Regions from separate parts of the Kitasatospora sp. NPDC101157 genome, predicted to be linked through region 2. Evidence: riboswitches for the same ligand, from Rfam matches in the RefSeq annotation. Region 2 holds a riboswitch; the other holds the start of a gene.

Region 1 (9,356 bases), on a different contig from region 2:
GGCCGCCAGGCCAACTCGCTCGACGGTACGGCCAGTTGGAGGTCGGGCAGGCGGTGCAACAGGGTCTCGATCGCGGTCTCGACGATGATCCGGGCCGGGTGCTGGGCCGGGCAGACGTGCCGGCCCGCGCCCCAGGCCAGGTGGGCCCGGTTGCCGCCGAGCGAGCCCTGCGCGGCCGAGGCGGCGCCCTGGGCGGCCGGGTCGGCGTTGGCCGCGGCCAGGCCGAGCACCAGCATGTCGCCGGCGCTGATGTACTGGCCGCCGAGCACGGTGTCGCCGGTGGCCCAGCGGCCGGGGAAGTTCTGCGTCGGCGGGTCGCGCCAGAGCACCTCCTCCAGTGCGTCGGAGACGGTGAGCCGCCCGCCGGTCAGGGTGGCCCGGAAGCGCCGGTCGGTGAGCAGCAGCCGCAGGGTGTTGCCGATCCAGTTGATGCAGGTCTCGTTGCCCGCGATCATCAGCACCACCAGGTGGTGCGCCGCCTCCTCGTCGGTCAGGGCGGCCGGGTGGGCGAGCAGCCAGGAGGTGAGGTCGGCGCCGGGGGAGGTCCGGCGGTGGCGGACCAGTCCGGTCAGGGTCGACTGGAACTCCCCGGCGGCGCGCACCGATTCGGGCCCGCTGTCGACGAAGTGGCTGATCAGCTCGATCATCCGCGGCCCGCTGCCGGTGGGAAGGCCGACCAGCTGGGTGGAGACCAGCAGCGGCAGCGCGCGGGCGTACTGGCCGATCAGGTCGGCGGTGCCGTCCGGGCCCCAGCTGTCGATCAGGCCGTTGGCGGCGGCCGCGGTGGTCTCGCGCAGCTGCCGGTGGTCGATCTGGGCCAGGGTGTCCGAGACGGCGGCGCGCAGCCGCTGGTGCTCGGCGCCGTCCAGGTTGAGCAGGGTGGGCCGCCAGGCGGTCATCGGCTGCAGCCGCGAGTCGGGGGCCAGCCGGCCCTCGGCGGGGACCCGCCAGTGCCGCGAGTCCTTGGAGAACAGTGCCTCGTTCCGGGTGAGTTCGAGCAGTTCGGCGTAGCCGATGACCAGCCAGGCCTCGACCCCGGGCTCCAGCTCGATCGGCGCGACCGGTCCGTGGCGCTCGCGCAGCCGGGCGTACAGGCCGTGCGGGTCGTCGGCGACGGCCTGTCCGTACAGCGGGGTCAGCGGGACGCCCACGGGGAGCCCGCCGCCGGGCGGGGCGCCGCCGGGCGGGGCGCCGCCGTACCCGGCTCCGTACGCGGCGCCGTGCGCGACCGGGCAGCCGCCGGGCGCCCGCGGGGGCTCGGGTGCCGTCACGGCTGCAGCTCCAGGAGCGAGCTGCGGTGCAGGTGGTCGACGAAGTCGATCAGCAGGTCGTAGGACTGGCGGCGGTCCCGGGCGTCGCAGTAGAGGATCGGTACCTCAGGCAGCACGTCCAGCGCCGAGCGCAGCTCCTCCTCCGGGTAACTCGGGGTGTCCGGGAAGGTGTTGACCGCCACCGCGAACGGGATGCGCTGCTCCTCCAGCCGGCCGAGCACGTCGAAGCTCTCGTCCGGCCGGCGCAGGTCGACCATCGCGATGGCGCCGAGCGCGCCGCGCGACAGGTCGTCCCACAGCGGCCAGAACCGCTGCTGTCCGGGCGTGCCGAACAGGTAGAGCGCGAGCCGGGAGTTGAGCGTGATCCGGCCGAAGTCCAGGGCGACCGTGGTGGTGGTCTTGTCGCCGCGCCCGGTGAGGTCGTCCACGCCGCTGCTGGCGGCGGTCATGGTCTCCTCGGTGCGCAGCGGGGTGATCTCGCTGAGCGAGCCGACCAGGGTGGTCTTGCCGACCCCGAACGGGCCGGTGACCAGGATCTTCACCGCTCCCTGCACCGAGGACGGCAGGTACTGCGGCCCGGACGGCCGGGAGGCGGGGGCTTCAGCGGAGTTGGCGGAGGCCAACGAGCACCTCTTCCAGGAGGGTTGTGGGCAGGCGCTCGGCCTGCGGGACGGGCGGGAGCACCTGCACGGCGCCGAGGTCCCAGAGGTCGCCGACCAGCACCTTGACGACGCCGAGCGGCAGCCCCAGGTGGGCCGCCACCTCGGCGACGGACAGCAGGCTGTGGCAGAGCCCGAGGATGCGCCGGTGCTCCCGGTTGAGCAGGACGTGCTCGGGCAGCGCCGGGGGCTCGGGCAGCCCTAACGGTCCGGGCAGGGCGCTGACCAGGCTCTCGATGGCCAGGTCGGTGCGGGTCGGGCGGCTGCGGCCGCCGGTGATCACGTAGGGCCGGACCGGCCCGTTCACCGGTGGCCCCCCGCCGCGTGGTCGACGCGCGGCGGGCTGGTCAGGTGGGTGCCGATCCGCTCGACCAGGACCTGCATCTGGTACGCGACCAGCCCGGCGTCGACCGCCTCGCTGGTGACCACGGCCAGGTGGGCGCCGGCCCCGGCGGCGACGATGAACAGGTAGCCGCCGCCGTACTCGATGATGATCTGCCGGGTGGCGCTGCCCGGGCCGCCGAAGCCGGCCGCCACGCCGCGGGCCAGTGACTGCAGTCCGGAGCAGGCGGCGGCGAGCCGCTCGGCGTCCTCGCGGGCGATGTCGGCGCTGCGGCCGATCTCCAGGCCGTCGTTGGAGACGACCACGGCGTGCTGGACCTGCGGGACGGCGATGATGTCGGCGAGCAGCCAGCCGAGATCGGGGGTGGTGGTCATGGAACTCTCCGGAGCGCTGGGGAAGTCGGGGGAAGCCGGGGGACTCGGGGAAGGTCGGGGCGAGCGGCGCGGGCCGGCCGGCGTGGGCCGGTCAGTGCGGGCCGGGGGGCCGGTCCTGGGAGCGGGCGGCCGAGCGGCCGTTGGCCGTCCCGGCCTGGAACATCGTCATGAAGGTCTGGGCCTCCCGGGCGGAGCGGTACGGCGGCTCGGGCGGCGGGGGAGCGGCGTGCTGGGCGGTGCGGTTCCCTCGGTCGCGCCGGTGGCTCCGGCGGGGCAGCGGCGGCGGGGCGTCGCCGGTCGCGGGCGGCCGGCCGGTGGGCGGGGGCTCCACCAGCGGGTGACCGGCGCCGGGGTGCGTGGCCCCGGAGGCCGGCCGCGGGTCGGGGGTGAGCGCCGGACCGGGGCGGAACGCCGGGTCGTCCCCGTCCGGCCCGAGCCCGAGCCCGGGCACGGTCGGCGGCAGCGGCTCGGTGAGCAGGGCGTTCGGCAGCAGCACGACGACGCGCACACCGCCGTACGGGGAGGGCGCCGAGCTGAGGGTGACCCGGAAGCCGTAGCTCTCGGCCAGTCGGCCGACCGCGGCCAGCCCCAACTGCGGCACCTCGCCGAGCCGGGAGACCTCCAGGCTGCTGCCCCCGGCGAGCGCGTCGGCCGCCTTGGCGACGGCCTGTTCGGGCATGCCGACGCCGCCGTCGTCGATCTCGATGACGGCGCCGTTGTGCACCGGCATCAGGGTGACGAACACCTGGGTGCTGGGCGGGGAGTAGCGGGTGGCGTTGTCCAGCAGCTCGGCGACGGCGTGGATCAGCGCCTCGGCGGCGGCGCCGACCACCGCGGTCTCGATCCGGCTGCGCACGACCACCCGCTGGAAGGGCAGGATGCGCGACTGGGCGCCGCGCACCACGTCCTCCAGCGAGACCGGCTCCGGCCAGTGCCGCCCGGCCCGGGCGCCGCACAGTACGGCCAGGGTCTGGGCCAGCCGGGCCTGTTGGGCGGCGGCGTGGTCGGCCTTGAGCAGGCCCTCCAGCAGCGCCGGGTCGTCGTGGGTGCGTTCCATCTCGTCGAGCAGGGCCTGCTGGTCGTGGGCCATGACGAGGATCCGTCGGGCCACGCTGAGGAAGGCCCGCTGGGTGGAGGCGGTGAGCTCCTGCTCCTGTTGGACGGCGGCCAGGTCGGCGCCCCGGCGGGACAGCTCGGAGCTCAGCTGCTCCTGCAGCCGGGCGAGTTCGCCCTCCAGCCGGTCGGCCCGGCCGCGCTGGGTGACGGACACGGCGCGGTACCGCGCGGCGGCCACGAGGGCGAGGACGGCGAGCACGCCGGTAGCCGTTGCGCACCACTGAGTCATCGTCACGCGGCGAATTCTAGGGCGATGATCCTACGAAGGTGTGAACGGATCTCGCCATGTGACCGGATCTCGTCAATATCGAGTCAATACGCCGTCGTCCCGGTGTCGTTCGGACGCGATCGCGCTGCCCTGACGGGCTGTCCGGTCGTTCGTCCATGGTCTTCCGGCCTTCGCGGGGGTGGCGGGTGGTGACCGATTCGCTTCCCGGGATGTGTGGGTTCGGTGTGCACGATGTTGTTGAACGAACGACATTCCGTGCAGGTGAACAATTCCGGCCCCGGCCATGGATGCGATGCCGTCCGGTGCGCGTCCGCTCCGGCGCCGGGGGCCCGACCCGGGCCGGGGCGGGTTGCTACCGCCGGTTGCTACTTCTCCTCCTTCGGCCAGGAGCGGAGGCCCGTGGTGAGGGTGGTGACGAGGCGGTCGTGGGTGGTGCCGAGGTCTTCGCTGAGCTGGAAGGCACCGGTGATGGAGAGGGCGGCGAAACCGTGGGCGAGGGAGCGGAGGGTGCGGGCGGCGTGGATCGCTTCGGAGTCGTCGAGGCCGTAGTCGCGGAGGACGGCGATGATGACGCCGACGAGGCGGGTGGCCGCCCGGGTGAGGTCGTCGTCGGGTCGGGGGGCCTGGGGGAGGGCGGTGTAGCGGTGCGGGTGTTCGGTGGCGTAGGCCTGGTAGGCCCGCAGGAGGGCGGTGACGGCGTCGTCCCCGCTGCGGCCGACCGCGGCCTCCGCGAGCCGGTCGGCGAGTTCCCCGGTGACCCGGACGGCGATGAGCCGGCGGAGTTCGGTGAGCCCGCCGCTGACGTGCTTGTACAGCGAGGGGGTGGCGACCCCGGCGCGGGCGGCGACGGAGGCGAGGGTGAGGGCTTCGGTGCCCTGGTCGTCGATGAGGGCGAGGGCGTGGTCGACGACCTGGTCGGGGGTCAGTCCTACGCGGGGCATGGCTCCGGTTCTCCAGCGGGCGGGTTCGGTCTCAGGCGGGTTCGGTCTCAGGCGAGTTCGGCGAGGAAGGGCAGCAGCGCGTCGGCGACCGCCCGCGGGTTGTCGGCCATCGGGTAGTGCCCGGATCCCTCGATCATGACCTTCCGTGCGCCGAGCTTCTCGGCCTGGAGGTCGGCGACGGCCTCGGGCCCGGGGAAGTCGGGGTCCTTGCTGCCCATCAGCACGAGGGCGGGGCAGCGGACGGCCGCGGTCCAGCCGATCGGCGCGGAGTCGCCGGTGACGTGGCCGCGGGTGGCGGTGCGGCGGCCGGGGGTGCGCAGGGCGGCGACCAGCCCGTCCACGTAGGTGTCGAGGTCGGCCGGCCGGGGGCCGGGGAAGGCCATCCTGCGGAGGTAGTGGCCCCAGACCGCGGGCCACCGGACCATCGCGGCGCCCATGACGACCATGACGCCCTTCATGAGGGCGTTCGCCCGGTGCTCGACGAAGGCGTCGATGAGCGCGATCCCGGCGACCCGCTGGGGCGCGTCCCCGGCGAGCTTGACGACGGTCGCCCCGGTGTAGGACTGCCCGACCAGGACGGCCCGCTCGATGCCGAGGTGGTCGAGCAGGGCGAGGACGTCGGTGGCGATCGCGGCGGGGCTGTAGTCGTCCCAGACGATCGAGGACTCGCCGAACCCGCGCAGGTCCATGGTGATGACCCGGCGCCCGGCCGCGGTGAGCAGTGGGTGGAGGTGCCGGTAGGCGCGGCGGGAGTCGAGCATCCCGGGGAGCAGGACGACCGGGGTGCCGTCGCCCTGCCGGGTGTCGTCGTACGCGAGGCGGCCGCCGGGGACGTCGAGGTACTGGGTGCTCGGGGTGACGGTGCCGTTCACGGTGGACCTCCACGGGGTCGCTCGCTGCTGCCGATAGCCATAAAGCTACGGCTATTAGCCTTAGCCGTCAAGCCTCCGGCCGCGCGGAACTCCCCGGTCACACCCCTTCGACCTTGAAGGGGTCGTGCTCGCTCAGCAGCTTCTCCAGCCGGGCCTGGTCGACCCGGGCGAGGGTGTCCGAGGACTCCTGCCGGTCCCGGATCACCTTGGCCAGCGTGAACGCGGAGGTGACGGTGTAGAGGAGGCCGATCCCGAGGAAGGCCCGGGTCCAGCCGCCGACGGGCAGGTAGGCGATCCCGGCGGCGAGGGCCGCGCCGGAGATGGCGAAGGAGAGGACGGCCTGGACGTAGTACGCGGCCGTGGTGCGTGACTGCATCGGTGTGCTCATGGCGCCAGGATGCGGCGGGGCGGCCGGGGTGCACATGAGTAGGAGTACTCAGATGGGCCGGGCGGTCGAGCGGTCGTTCGTTGACGTCCGGTCACCTGTTGCCCGCCCCTGGCGGATGGACGGCTTGGAATCAGGGCGTCCTAGGATTAACGTCTGATAACGCAGCGCGGTCGTCAACGCCGTACCCAGACGGCACCGTGCGCCGTCGCCTAATCCCGCCGGCCGGCCTCCGGGCAGGCCAGGGAGCCGGGGAACCACGTTCCTTGGGGTGAATCGGCGGGGCTCCGGCCCGGCCGTAGGAGACCTTCCTGCTCCGAACCCGTCAGCTAACCCGGTAGGCGCGAAGGAAGGAAAGGAGCGCGCCTCCGTGGCGTCGACGCACACTCCGGCACACCCGGCCGGCCCCGCAGCCGGTACCCAGCTCCTCGACCACCCCGGCCCGGACGGCTCCGAGCCCCACGACGCCGACTCCGCCGGCCACGGCGACCCCTTCGCCCCGGAGGCCGAGCCCAACCGCCACCGGATGCCGCGTCAGACCCGCGGAGCCTCCCCGCTGCTCGGCGTCACCGCCGTCGCCGCCACCCTGGGCGCCACCGGCTTCGCCTCCGCGACCCCGGCCGCCGCGCCCGCCGTCGAGACGCCGGACGAGGCCCCGGTCGCCCTGGCCGCCGACCCCGGCCTCGCGCTCGCCGCCCGCATCCAGCAGCAGGCCGACAGCCAGCGCACCGCCGCCGAGGAGAACGCCCGGGTACAGGCCGCCCAGGATGCCGAGGCCAAGGCCGCCGCCAAGGAGGCCGAGGCCAAGCGCGCCGCCGAGGAGGCCGAGCGGGCCAAGGCCGCCGCACTCACCCTGCCGGTGAAGGAGTACAACCTCTCCGCCCACTACGGCCAGAGCGCCCGCTACTGGGCCCACCTGCACACCGGCCTGGACTTCGCCGCCGACACCGGCACCGCGGTCCACGCGGTCGGCCAGGGCACCATCACCTCGGCCGGCTGGTCCGGTGCGTACGGCTACCGGATCGTCGAGACCCTGCCCGACGGCACCGAGATCTGGTACTGCCACCTGTCCTCGATCATCACGGGCTCCGGTCAGGTCACCTCCGGCCAGCAGATCGGCAAGGTCGGCGCGACCGGCAACGTCACCGGCCCGCACCTGCACCTGGAGGTCCGCCCGGGCGGCGGCGCCCCGGTCGACCCGGAGACCTGGCTGCAGCAGCACGGCCTCAACCCGTAAACGGGTCCGGAAGGAGGGAGCCCCGGGCCGCCCGCCCGAGGCTCCCCCCGCCACCTCACTCCGGCGGCAGCTGCGCCAGGTACGCGTCGATCTCCTCCGCGCCCGGCTCCGGCGCGAGTTCCGGGAACTCCTCCAGCAGCAGCCGCGGCAGCCCGGGCACCGTCCACTCGCCGAGCAGGTCGAGCGCCACCTCGGCCGCCGCCGCCTCGAACTCCTCGAAGCCCCCGGCGAGTTCGTCCGGCATCGGCCGGCCCAGCGCGTTCAGCTCGGCCAGGTTGCGGTAGCTGCGCCGCATCAGCCCCTGCTCCAGCAGCCGCCGTGCCCCGTCGGTGGCCATGCCGACCGACAGCACCCGGCCCGGGCCCCAGCCCTGCTCGTCCGGCTCGTCCAGCCAGCCGGTCGGCACCAGCGCCTCGTACCCGGCCAGCCGCTGCTCCTCGTCGAGGCCGGCGAAGCCGGTCAGCCACTCCCGGACGGCCGAGAGGTCCGTCACGTCCACCCCGTGCGCGTGCAGCAGCACCGCGTACAGCCGGGGCCAGGTCACCAGGTCGGCGCGGCGCAGCAGCCCGGCCGCGACCTCGCCCTGCCACTCGGCCTCGGCGTGCAGCCGCTCCTGGCGCTTGGCGTTGAGCCGCTTGGCCGCCCGCTGGTGGTCGACCAGCAGCCGTACGGCGTCGCCGTACGCGAGCGGATCGTCCTCCGGTGCGGGTTGGACGTAGAGGTGGAGCCGCTCGTACAGCAGGTGCTCCACCGCGTCGGAGGTCAGTTCGGGCCAGCCGTCGTGCATCCTGCCCTCGCCCAGCTCCAGCAGCGCCAGCACCGCGCGCAGCGGCGCTTCGGCCACCGGCGCGCGGTCCGGCCCGGTCGCCGCCCAGGCGAGCAGGTCGGCGGCCCTGGTGCGCGGGGCGAGCCGCAGGTCTTCGTCGTTCATGTTCCGAACGGTAGCCGCCGCACGGGGGTAGGGTCGGCAGCCATGGTCCCCGTACGCCTCACCGGCCCCCGGCTCGCCCTCCGCGAGTACCACCACACCCCGGCCGAAGTGGACGCGCTGCACGCGCTGTTCGGCGACCCGGAGGTGACCCGCTACCTCCCCTTCGAGCCGCGGGACCGCGAGACCTGCGCCGACCAGATCGAGCTCTACCTGGAGGAGGCGATGGCCGAGGAGCGGGACACCTACCGGCTCGCCGTCGTCCGTCGCGAGGACGCCGAGGACCCGGAGGACGCGCTGCCGGTCGCGCACGCCGGCCTCACCCTCGGCAAGTACCGCTCCGCCCACCTCGGTTACGTGCTGAGCCGCCCGGCGTGGGGTCGCGGCTACGCGGGCGAGATCGCCGGGCTGCTCTGCGGGCTCTCGTTCGGCCCGCTCGGCCTGCACCGGCTGGTCGCCCGGGTCGACGTGGACAACGCCGCCTCGGCCAAGGTGCTCACCAAGCTCGGTTTCCAGCTGGAGGGGCGGGTGCGGCACGACCTGTACAAGGGCGGCGTCTGGTCCGACTCGTACCAGTACTCGCTGCTCGCCGACGAGTGGACCGGTCCACCCGTTCCACCGCAGGGGGGTTAACCCCACCCCTGATCCGCCGGTCCCCCGGATGCCGTCCGGGCGGGGTTCCGGCCAGACTGGAGTCCGTCAGCACGGAAGACGCCGCGACACGACAACGAGGGGCCGGGGACCGGGAGATGAGCAACAGCACGCTGGGGCAGGAGTGGGACGGCCCGGACGGTTACGGCGACGGGACCCGCCCGGCCCGGGCCCGCCGCACCGAGCAGCCGCCGGGCTTCTTCCGGGCGCCGTTCTCCCGGCAGTACTACCGCGAGGTCGGCTACGCGCTCACCGGCCTGCCGGTGGCGATCGTCGGCTTCACCGTCGCGATCACCCTGTTCTCCCTCGGGGTGGGCACCTTCGTCACCGTCCTCGGCCTGCCGGTGCTG
Region 2 (9,356 bases):
CAGTCCAGCGCCAGCAGCGGTCCGGGCTCGACCTCCCAGCCCAGTTCCTCGCGGATCTCCCGGCGGGCCGCCGTCCGGGGCGTCTCCCGGTCCGCCTCGACCCCGCCGCCCGGCAGGGTCCAGTAACGTTCGTCCGGCCCGGACCACGGCCGCAGCCGCACCAGCAGCACCCTCCCGTCGGCGTCCGTGAACAGCGCCCGCGCCTTCGCCCGGATCCGCGGCCGGGTGGCGTAGTAGGTGTCCCGGTCCATCGGCGGCTCCGGCGGCTCCGGCGGCTCCGCCTCCGCCGGCCCCGCCCCGGGTGTCGCTCCCAGACCCGGCGCGGCGGCCAGCCCGGTGTACTCGGGCACCGGCCCGTCGGCGGGCAGTTCCCGCAGCGTGTGTCCGACCGGCCGGCTGTCCTCCAGCTCCAACGGCCCGGCCGCCCGGGACGCCCGCAGACAGGCCACCACCCGACGGGACAGCCGCGGCGGCAGGGCGTGCGCCGCCTCCTCGGCCGTCAGCCACACCCACCCGCCGACCTCCGCAGCGTCCGGCCGGATCGCCGCCACCTGCTCCGCCGTCAGTGGCTCGCCCCAGTACAGGTACGCCACGATCGGCGGACGGCTCGGGGACAGCGCCCAGTCGACGCAGGCCAACGGCCCCAGCCGCGGCGTGAACCCCAGCTCCTCGGCGATCTCCCGCGTCGCGGTCTCCCGTGGCGAACGGTCGGCGGGCTCCCACCCACCGCCCGGGACCGCCACCGGATGCTTCCGGTCGTACGGCAGCCGGACCACCAGCACCCGCCCCTGCCCGTCCGGGAACAGCACCCCGGCCGCCGCCAGAACCGCCCGCCCCGCCCTGTCCGACGTCTCCACCCCGGCTCCTTCCATCACCACATCGCTCCCCGGGGACGGACACCCCCGCAGACCCGATGGTTCCCACCCGGCCCCCGTCCCGACCACCACCGGGTGACGCGGCGATGCAGGGATGCCCCTGTGGTCGGCGCCGGACGACCCGTGCGACCGGATCGAGCCGCTGCTGCCACCCCGGCAGCAGTGGGCCCCGCCGGACGACCGGGCGCCCCACAGCGGATCCCACGGGAGCGGCTGTCGCCGGAACACGGCCCGGCCCGCGCAAGCCCCGCTCTCAACGCGCCCGGGACGGGCCGCACCGGCCTGCCGCTCGACCCCGTTCGAGGAGGATCGAGGAGTGGGCGAGGAGTGGGCGACGCCGTACGGGCTGGAGCCGTTGCGCGCAGTGCGTGCCGGGAGGCCGGTTCTCCAGGCTGGTGGATGCTTCGGCGCGGTGCAGTCGAGTTCGTCCGTCATCACCCGGAGGGCGGGCTCGACGGCGGTTCCGGCGTGTCCCCGTTCCGGGCGACGCCGGCGATCCGACAGCGGAGGGAGCCGCGGCGCAGTGGGGCTGCGGCAGGACGCCTCCGACGGTGACCTGCGCGATGAGCCGGCCGTCGGCGGGCACGCCGCCGGGCCTGCGCCTGGGCCGAACCTCGTCGCGGTGGAGCGCACGGGTCGGCGCAGCCTCCGCGGCCGCCAGGAGCACGGCGCCCGCCGTTACGCGGTCACCCGAGCTCCACCAGGGCACGGGCCGCTGCCCGGGCCATCTGTTCGTCGTGGTGGCCGCTGGAGCCGCGGACGCGGGCGGCGGCTTCGGCGGCGGCCAGGGCGAGGAGACCGGGCAGGAGGTCGGTGCTGCGGGCGGCGAGCCAGCGGGTGCCCTTGGTGGCCATCCACCAGAGGTCGGCGGCCAGGCTCGGTGGGGGGTCGGCGGGTTCGACGGCGGGTGGCGGGCCGAGGGGGTGGCCGGCGGTGGAGAGCAGTTCGTGGAAGCGGCGGGCGATCAGGTGGTGGCCTTCGGCGCTGGGGTGGAGGCGGTCGACGCTCAGCAGGCCCCGTTGGGCGCACCAGGGCAGTTCGGCGAGGTGGAGGTGGAGCGCCCGGTGCCGTTCGGTGAGGGCGTGCACCACGGTGTTGACGGCCCGCATCCGCCGGGCCAGTGGCCGGGCGAGCGGGGAGGGAAGCCGGAGCAGCGTTCCGGGGTCGGGCAGACAGGCCGTCAGCAACAGGGCGCCGTGGCCGGTGAGTTCACCCAGGGTTGCGTCCAGTTCCAGCGTGGTGCGCCGGATGTCGAAGCCGGTCCGCAGGGTGTCGTTGCCGCCGGCCAGGACGGCCGCCAGCTGGGGTCGCCGGGCCAGGGCGGCCGGAAGTTGGTGGGAGGTCAAGTCAGCGGTCAGCGCGCCGCTGTAGGCCAGGTTGGTGAAGTCGACGGTCCGGCCTTCGGGCGCCAGTGACCGGGCGAGGACGGCGGCCCAGCCGCGCCACCGGTCGTTCACCTGGTCGCCGACCCCTTCCGTCAGCGAGTCCCCGAGCGCGACGAAGCGCAGCAGCTCCCCGGCGGCCGGCCGTTCCTTCGCCGCCGGGTCAGGCCCGGCGTTCAGCACGCTCATCCCGATCCCTTTCCGGCGTCTCCGCCGCGCCGCCGGGGCTCCGCACCCCGTGCGCCGCCAGGAAGGCCGCCACCGCGGCCGGCCAGCCGTACCGTTCGGCCTGCGCCCGGGCGGCCGTCCGCCGGGCCTCCTCCGGCCGGGCCAGCAACTGCCGGACGGCGCCCGCGAATCCGGCGCCGGTGTCGGCGGCGGCGACCCCGGCGAGGCCGATCAGCCCGGGCAGCGCGGAGGAGCGGCTGACCACGACCGGCGTGCCGCAGGCCAGCGCCTCCATCGCGGCGAGCCCGAAGGTCTCCACCGGTCCGGGCGCCAGCACCACGTCCGCGCAGCCCAGCAGGGCGGCCAGCTCCGCGCGCCCGTCCAGGTGCCCGAGGAAGCGCACCGGGAGCCGCAGTCGCGCGGCCCGGGCGGCCAGCCGTTCCCGCAGCGGGCCGGTCCCGGCCACCACCAGGACGGCGGACAGCCCGCGCGCCCGCAGCCGGGTCAGCGCCTCGATCGCGCGCTCGGGACGCTTCTCCACGGAGAGCCGTGAGCAGAGGACGAGCAGTACGTCCTCCGGCGCCGCGTAGCGGGCCCGCCGGGCCGCCCGGGCGGCGGCGGGCAGTGGCCGCATCGCCGCCAGGTCCACCCCGAGGGGGGCCCGGACCAGATTGGGCACGCCGATCCGCCGGAACTCCGCAGCCGCCCAGTCAGTGGTGCAGAGCACCGAGTCGTAGGCGCGGGCGGTGGCGGCGTTGAGCCGGTCGGCGGCCGCGGCGGCGAGCGGGCCGGGCACGCCCCAGGTGCGCAGCACCCCGGTGGCGCTCTCGTGCGAGACCATCACCGAGCGCACGCCGTGCCGACGGGCCCAACCACCCGTCCAGCGCAGGGTGGTGCGGTCGGACACCTCCAGCCGGTCGGGATTGAGCCGGGTGAGTTCGGCGGCCACCGCGCGCCGGTCGGCGAGCAGCCGGTAGCCCCCGGCGGCCGGCAGCTGCGGGCCGGGCAGGGTGATCACCAGGCCCTGTTCGGTCTCCTGCTCGGAGCGCCGCTCGCCGGGCACGATCAGCACCGGCCGGTGCCCGGCCGCCCGGTACCCGGCGCCCAGGTGGCGCAGGGCGGTGCGCAGGCCGCCGGAGACGGGGGTGACGAAGTTGGCGAGCCGCACGATCGTCAGCGGCCCGGTCCGGGACGGCCCGGTGGGGGACAGGGGTGTCATGCCGACAGTTCCTCCGGCAGGACCGGCGCCACCGGCTCGCCCGGAGCCGGCACCGGCGCACCCGGAGCCGGCGCCACCGGCTCGCCCGGAGTCGCCACCGGCGCACCCGGAGCCGCCGCCGGCGGGGGCAGGACGGCGGGCGGCAGCCCCCGGTGCTCCGCCAGCACCTCGGCGTAGTGCCGCAGCAGCAGGTCCCCGACGGCCTCCCAGGTCCGGGCGGTCACCTCGGCCCGTCCGGCCTGCCCGTACGCGGCCCGCCGGGCCGGGTCGGCGGCCAGCTCGGCCACCGCCCGGGCCACCGCCGCGCCGTCCCGGGGCGGCACCAGCAGCCCGGTGCGGTGGTGGGCGACCAGGTCGAGCGGGCCGCCGGCCGCCGGGCCGATCACCGGTACGCCGCTGGCCATCGCCTCCTGGATGGTCTGGCAGAAGGTCTCCAGCGGGCCGGTGTGCACGAACACGTCGAGGGTGGCGAAACAGCGGGCCAGTTCCTCGCCGGTGCGGCGGCCGAGGAAGACCGCGCCGGGCAGCGACGCCTTCAGCCCGGGCGCCGAAGGCCCGTCCCCTACCACCACCACCCGTACCCCGGGCAGGGCGGAGGCGGCCGCCAGGAGGTCCACCCGCTTCTCGGGGGCCAGCCGTCCGACGTACCCGACCAGCACCTCCCCGCCGGGGGCGAGCGCCCGGTGCAGCGCCTCGTCACGGTGGCGGGGGTGGAAGCGCACCGAGTCGACCCCGCGCGGCCACAGCTGCACCCGGGGCACCCCGTGGGCGGTCAGGTCCTGGGCGGCCGGGGTGGACGGCGCCAGGGTGCGGGCGGCGGCCCGGTGCACGGCCCGGATCCGCCGCCAGGCCGCGGCCTCGCCGAGGCCCCGACCGGCCCGGTAGGCGTGGGCGTACCCGGCGAGGTCGGTCTGGTACACGGCGACGGCGGGCACTCCGAGCCGGGCCGCGACCTGCATCCCGCGGGCCCCGAGCACGAAGGGGCTGGCCAGGTGGACGAGGTCCGGCCGGTGCCCGGCGAGCGCGGCCGCCAGCTGCCGGCTCGGCAGCGCGATCCGCACCTGCGGGTACCCCGGCAGCGGCATCGAGGGGATGTGCACCACGGGGATCCGCTCCGCCCCGGCCCCGGCGCCGAAGCCCCGGGGCGGGCAGTGGGCGCCCCGGGCCGGGGCGGGGGTGACGACGAGGGGCTGGTGGCCCCGGCGGGCCAGGTGCTCGGCCGTCCGCAGCACGCTGTGGGCGACTCCGTTGACCTCGGGCGGGAAGGATTCGGTGACGATGGCGACGCGCATGCCTGTGTTGTGTCCGCGCCCGGCGTGCACCCGGCCAAAGGGATCTGTCGCACAAGCGAACGCGGGTCGGCGATTTGCACCGCCGACCCGCGTCCGGAGCGCTGTCCGAGCCTCAGGACGATCCGGCCGTCTCCTTGAGCTCCGCGTACGGCGCGAGCTTGCGGATCGACTCGATGCTCTTCAGGCAGTCGTCCTTGCTCTCCTGCGGGTCGCCGGTCACCACGACGGACCCGTTGCTCGCCTTGAGCCGGAACCGGTGCATCCCGCTCTCGTCCTTGTACAGCTCGAACTTCCCTGCCATGTCACTCGACACCTCTCGCTCGGGTAACCCCCACGCACCGCACGGTAGGTCCAACCCCGTTGCGCCGCCCGCCGGGTGAGGCATCCGGGTCAGCGGGCCCCTGGCCACCTGAGCCGTTCGGGTCAGGTGGTGCGCTGCGCACCCGGTGCCCCTCCGGTGCACATCCGAGGGGGACGCTCCACAAGACGACGTGATGGCGAGCCGGGAGCTTCTGCACGACCTGGACACCGGCACCGGACGCCCGGGCGACGGTGCACAGCTCCGCCGGACACGCGAAGACCCGGACCTTCACCCTCAAGCCCGCAGTGCTGTGGCAAGTCCACCGTCACCGGACCGATCACTCGGCTGGAGCGGACCACTTCGGGCAGTGTCCACTTCGCTCCCCTCCGGGCATTCGTTCACCTGGGCCCGGCACCGCGTCGCTCTGTACGACCCCCGAGGAGGTGACGGGGCATCAGGTCCAACAGCGAGCCGCCGCCATCGGTCGACCGGGCGGGCCCGCGATTTCAATCCGAGGGTGAGACGCATCACAACGCCTTGCCCTGCGTGTGATGGTTTGTTTACCTTTCCTCTCGTTCGTCCCCACACGAACCCCACTCTCCGGAGCGCCGAGTCCTGTCGCCGGACCGAGTGGGCACGCGCAACACCAGCATCAGCGGCAGGAGCGGGGGAACCACAGGTAAGTCGCGCTGCCCGGACCGGTCCGGACAGCGCTAGGGGTGAGGTCGCGCTTGGCGCGGCCGGGCAACTCCAGCCCGAACCCGACAGCTCACCTCGTAGGCGTGGGAGAGGAAACACCGCATGTCTGCGAACAGCCGATTCGGCCTGTCCGGCCCGATCACCCGCCGGTTCAAGGGCGTCGTCGCCGCGGCCGTCATGGCCGGCGTCACCCTTGCCGTCCCCGTCGCCTCCGCCGGCTCGGCGGAGGCCGCCACCGCCAACACCCCCGCCGCCCTGCAGAAGCTGGCCGCGCAGATCGTGCCGGCCAACCAGCTGGCCTCGTTCGACCAGATCATCTCCCATGAGAGCGGCTGGCGGATCAACGCCACCAACCCCAGCTCCGGCTCCTACGGTCTCCCGCAGGCCCTGCCCGCCAGCAAGATGGCGTCCGAGGGATCCGACTGGCGAACCAACCCCAGCACCCAGCTGCGCTGGGCGCTGAAGTACATGAACAGCCGCTACGGCAGCCCCAACCAGGCGTGGGTCTTCTGGCAGAACCACCACTGGTACTGATCCTTGTGTCCGCAGGGTCCTGTCGCAGTGCCGCGGCGGGGCCCTCTGCGGCTCCCTCCGCGCCCCTGACGCGTAACGCGGCGGCCTGACGGGTGGTCGAAGCCCGGCCATCGCTGGGCGCCGGGGTCCTCCAGCCCGGCGGCCCAGCGCCCTCGCCGACCCGCGCGGCACACCGTTGCGCTCCGTCCCCGCGGTGGTCCCGGCGGTGGTCCCGGCGACGGCTTGTTCGTGGGGGCGTGCGGGGCGGGTCGTCCCGTCGCCCGTTTCGCATAAGCGCTTCTTCGGACTTCCGAATCCCCGCTTCTGAAACCCTCATCGTGAGTAACATTGCACTCACTCTGTGAAATTTCACAGCCTGAAGGGCATCTCCACGAAAATAACGATGGAATAACGGTGGACTAGACCAATTCGCTCGATGTCCGCCAAGTCACGCTCGTTAAACACCTGTTGGCCCAGGGCTCCTCGCCGTCCACGCGCGTAGCCGCAAGGCGCCCCGGACTCCTTTGTTCCGGTTCGGTTGCGGCTCTGCCAGACTCCCCCGCATTCGGTTTCACCTAACGGGGAGTGAGATCTGACGCATGAGCAGACACCGCAGGAAATCACGCCGATGGGCCATGGCGGCGACCGCCGCCGTGCTGGCCGGTGCGGCCGCGCTGGGTATCGGCGCCGTGGCCCAGGCGGGCCTGGTCAAGGGAACCGTCATCGGGGGGCAGGGGAACTACAGCACCGTCAACGAGCGTGTGCTCCCGTCGCTCTCGGCCCGGGTCTCCGGTCAGGCCGCGCCGGGCGACCGCATCCCGATGATCTGCCGTACCACGGGGGACACCGTCGAGAACGACAACCGCTGGATCTGGTCCGGCGGCTATTACGTCGCCGACGCCTTCATCGGTGAGGACACCGGGAACCTGCCGGTCTGCGGCTCCACCCGGCCCACCAGCTGGACGGCGCTCGACATCACCATGCAGAAGCAGGTCCAGGACGAGTGGTGCTGGGACGCGTCCGGCCTGACGGTCGCCACCTACTGGGGTTACCACCAGTACAACCAGTACGACTTCTGCCGCCTCGCCCAGCAGGGCCGCTGGCTGGACTGCAACGACCGGCCCGCCACGCTCGACGACATGGCCAACGGCCTGTCCGCCATGGGCTTCCGCAACAGCGGTTACGACCTGAACCGCAACGCCTCGTTCAGCGAGGTCACCAACGAGATAGCCAACGGGCGGCCGTTCGCGGTGCGCATCGGCTGGACCTCGGGCGGCGGGCACATGAACGTCGTCTACGGCTACGACAGCACCAGCAACATGATCGCCGTGGGCGATCCGTGGCCCAGCACACAGACATACACCTGGTGGAACTACAACACCTACGTCAGCAACGGCTCGTTCCAGTGGACCCACTCGCGGGTCGGCATCCACGCGTGAGGAGACAACCAACCATGAGGACACTGAAGGTGGTTGCCCTCACCGCCGCCGCGCTCGTGAGCGTCGGCGCCGCCACCACGACAGCCCGGGCCGACAGCGGGGCCGATGTCCCCGACTACGGCGCCGCCCAGCAGGTGCTGCACTCCGGCCAGACGCACGACACCGTCTCCCGCTTCCTCGGCGCCGCGAGGACCGCGGTCTCGCCCGGCGGCGGTCCCGGCACCGGCACCGGCGCCGACGGCGGCAGTACGGGCGGTCGGCCGAACACCCCGAACGCGGTGGCCGCGCCACCATCGTTCGAGCTCAAGGACCCGGTTCCGATGTACGAGCTGTCGGTGGACTTCGTGACGGGCAAGGCCCTGCCGACACCGCAGAACGCGCTCAGGCTGTCCTACCTCGCTTCACGGGTGAGCACGGCCGACGGTCACCCGGCCGCCGTCCTGCTCGCCCCGCCGGACAACCGCGGGGGCTGGCGGCTCGCCGGCATCCGGGACGGCGACAACGAGCTCACGCTCGCCGAACGGGCCACGGCCGGTGCCCGCACCTTCACCGAGCCGCAGATCCACGCCTGGTACCGACTCACCGCGAGCGCCGACGTCGAACCGCTCAACGCCGAGGCCACCACGGGTCTCGGCGGCAAACAGAGCCTCCCGCTGGCCGCCTACCAGAAGCTGGTGACCGGCCGGTACGCGAACAAGCTGCCCGGGTCCGGCTACGACCGCAACGGGCTCGCCGGAGGGTTCGGTCTGTTCGACGGCACAGGGTCCGCGGCCGGATCCGCGCCCGGGACACCGCCGCAGGCCCAGCCCGAAGCGCGAGCCGGGACGCAGGCACCGGTGACCTCGTCGGCCGCCGCCGCGGGCGAGCAGTCGCCCCCGACGTCCTGGCAGCTGCCGGCGCTCGGAGTCGCAGTGCTGGCCGCCGGCGCCGCCGGCCTCGGCGTGCGCCGTCGCCGCCGCGCCGCCGCGACGGACTGACGCCCCGGACGGTGACACCCGAGGCGCCGGGCGGCGGGGGTATCCCTCGGACGCCCGGCGCCTCGACAGGCCGAGTGCCCGCGCCGGCCGCCGCGGTCGTTGCCGCACCGATGTGCTCGACCGGGGCGGGCTCGTCCTCACCCCGATCGAGCACTCGGCGGGCCGGAACGGCCGCCTCCTCGTTGACGGAACCGAGGTCTTCCGGCCCGGATGAGCGCCCTTACGCTCGGGGCGTCTCGGCGACGCCGGAGCCGTCGAGGCGCTCGGCGATGGTGCGGAGGATCCGGTCCTGGTGGTGGATCAGGTAGAAGTGGCCGCCGTCCAGGACGTCGAGGGAGAAGGCGCCGGTGGTGTGGCCGGACCAAGCGGCCGCCTCGTCCTCGGTGACCATCGGGTCCTCGGTGCCGATGAGGACGTGCACGGGGCAGTTGAGCTCGGGGCCGGGACGGTAGCGGTAGGTTTCGGCGGCCTTGTAGTCGTTGCGGTTGGCG

What was found. Region 2 has a riboswitch for cyclic di-AMP ahead of ACIRVF_RS33305 (transglycosylase SLT domain-containing protein). Riboswitches for the same ligand answer to the same signal wherever they lie in the genome.
Region 1: linked by a shared signal. The riboswitch ahead of ACIRVF_RS38190 (M23 family metallopeptidase) and the one ahead of ACIRVF_RS33305 (transglycosylase SLT domain-containing protein) in region 2 are both predicted to bind cyclic di-AMP.

What each region holds. Positions count from the first base shown of each region.
Region 1 is NZ_JBIWPL010000033.1:48,144-57,499, forward strand. It holds gene ACIRVF_RS38150 (cytochrome P450) at 1-1,271, opposite strand, end outside; gene ACIRVF_RS38155 (ATP/GTP-binding protein) at 1,268-1,894, opposite strand; gene ACIRVF_RS38160 (DUF742 domain-containing protein) at 1,872-2,237, opposite strand; gene ACIRVF_RS38165 (roadblock/LC7 domain-containing protein) at 2,234-2,647, opposite strand; gene ACIRVF_RS38170 (ATP-binding protein) at 2,739-3,992, opposite strand; gene ACIRVF_RS38175 (TetR/AcrR family transcriptional regulator) at 4,358-4,933, opposite strand; gene ACIRVF_RS38180 (alpha/beta fold hydrolase) at 4,981-5,805, opposite strand; gene ACIRVF_RS38185 (YiaA/YiaB family inner membrane protein) at 5,903-6,193, opposite strand; cyclic di-AMP (ydaO/yuaA leader) riboswitch at 6,390-6,548, shown strand; gene ACIRVF_RS38190 (M23 family metallopeptidase) at 6,561-7,427, shown strand; gene ACIRVF_RS38195 (hypothetical protein) at 7,483-8,358, opposite strand; gene ACIRVF_RS38200 (GNAT family N-acetyltransferase) at 8,401-8,988, shown strand; gene ACIRVF_RS38205 (sensor domain-containing protein) at 9,105-9,356, shown strand, end outside.
Region 2 is NZ_JBIWPL010000023.1:108,225-117,580, forward strand. It holds gene ACIRVF_RS33280 (NUDIX hydrolase) at 1-857, opposite strand, end outside; gene ACIRVF_RS33285 (SGNH/GDSL hydrolase family protein) at 1,562-2,446, opposite strand; gene ACIRVF_RS33290 (glycosyltransferase) at 2,421-3,644, opposite strand; gene ACIRVF_RS33295 (glycosyltransferase family 4 protein) at 3,641-4,936, opposite strand; gene ACIRVF_RS33300 (YegP family protein) at 5,049-5,237, opposite strand; cyclic di-AMP (ydaO/yuaA leader) riboswitch at 5,872-6,035, shown strand; gene ACIRVF_RS33305 (transglycosylase SLT domain-containing protein) at 6,039-6,470, shown strand; gene ACIRVF_RS33310 (papain-like cysteine protease family protein) at 7,085-7,888, shown strand; gene ACIRVF_RS33315 (hypothetical protein) at 7,903-8,865, shown strand; gene ACIRVF_RS33320 (thioesterase II family protein) at 9,086-9,356, opposite strand, start outside.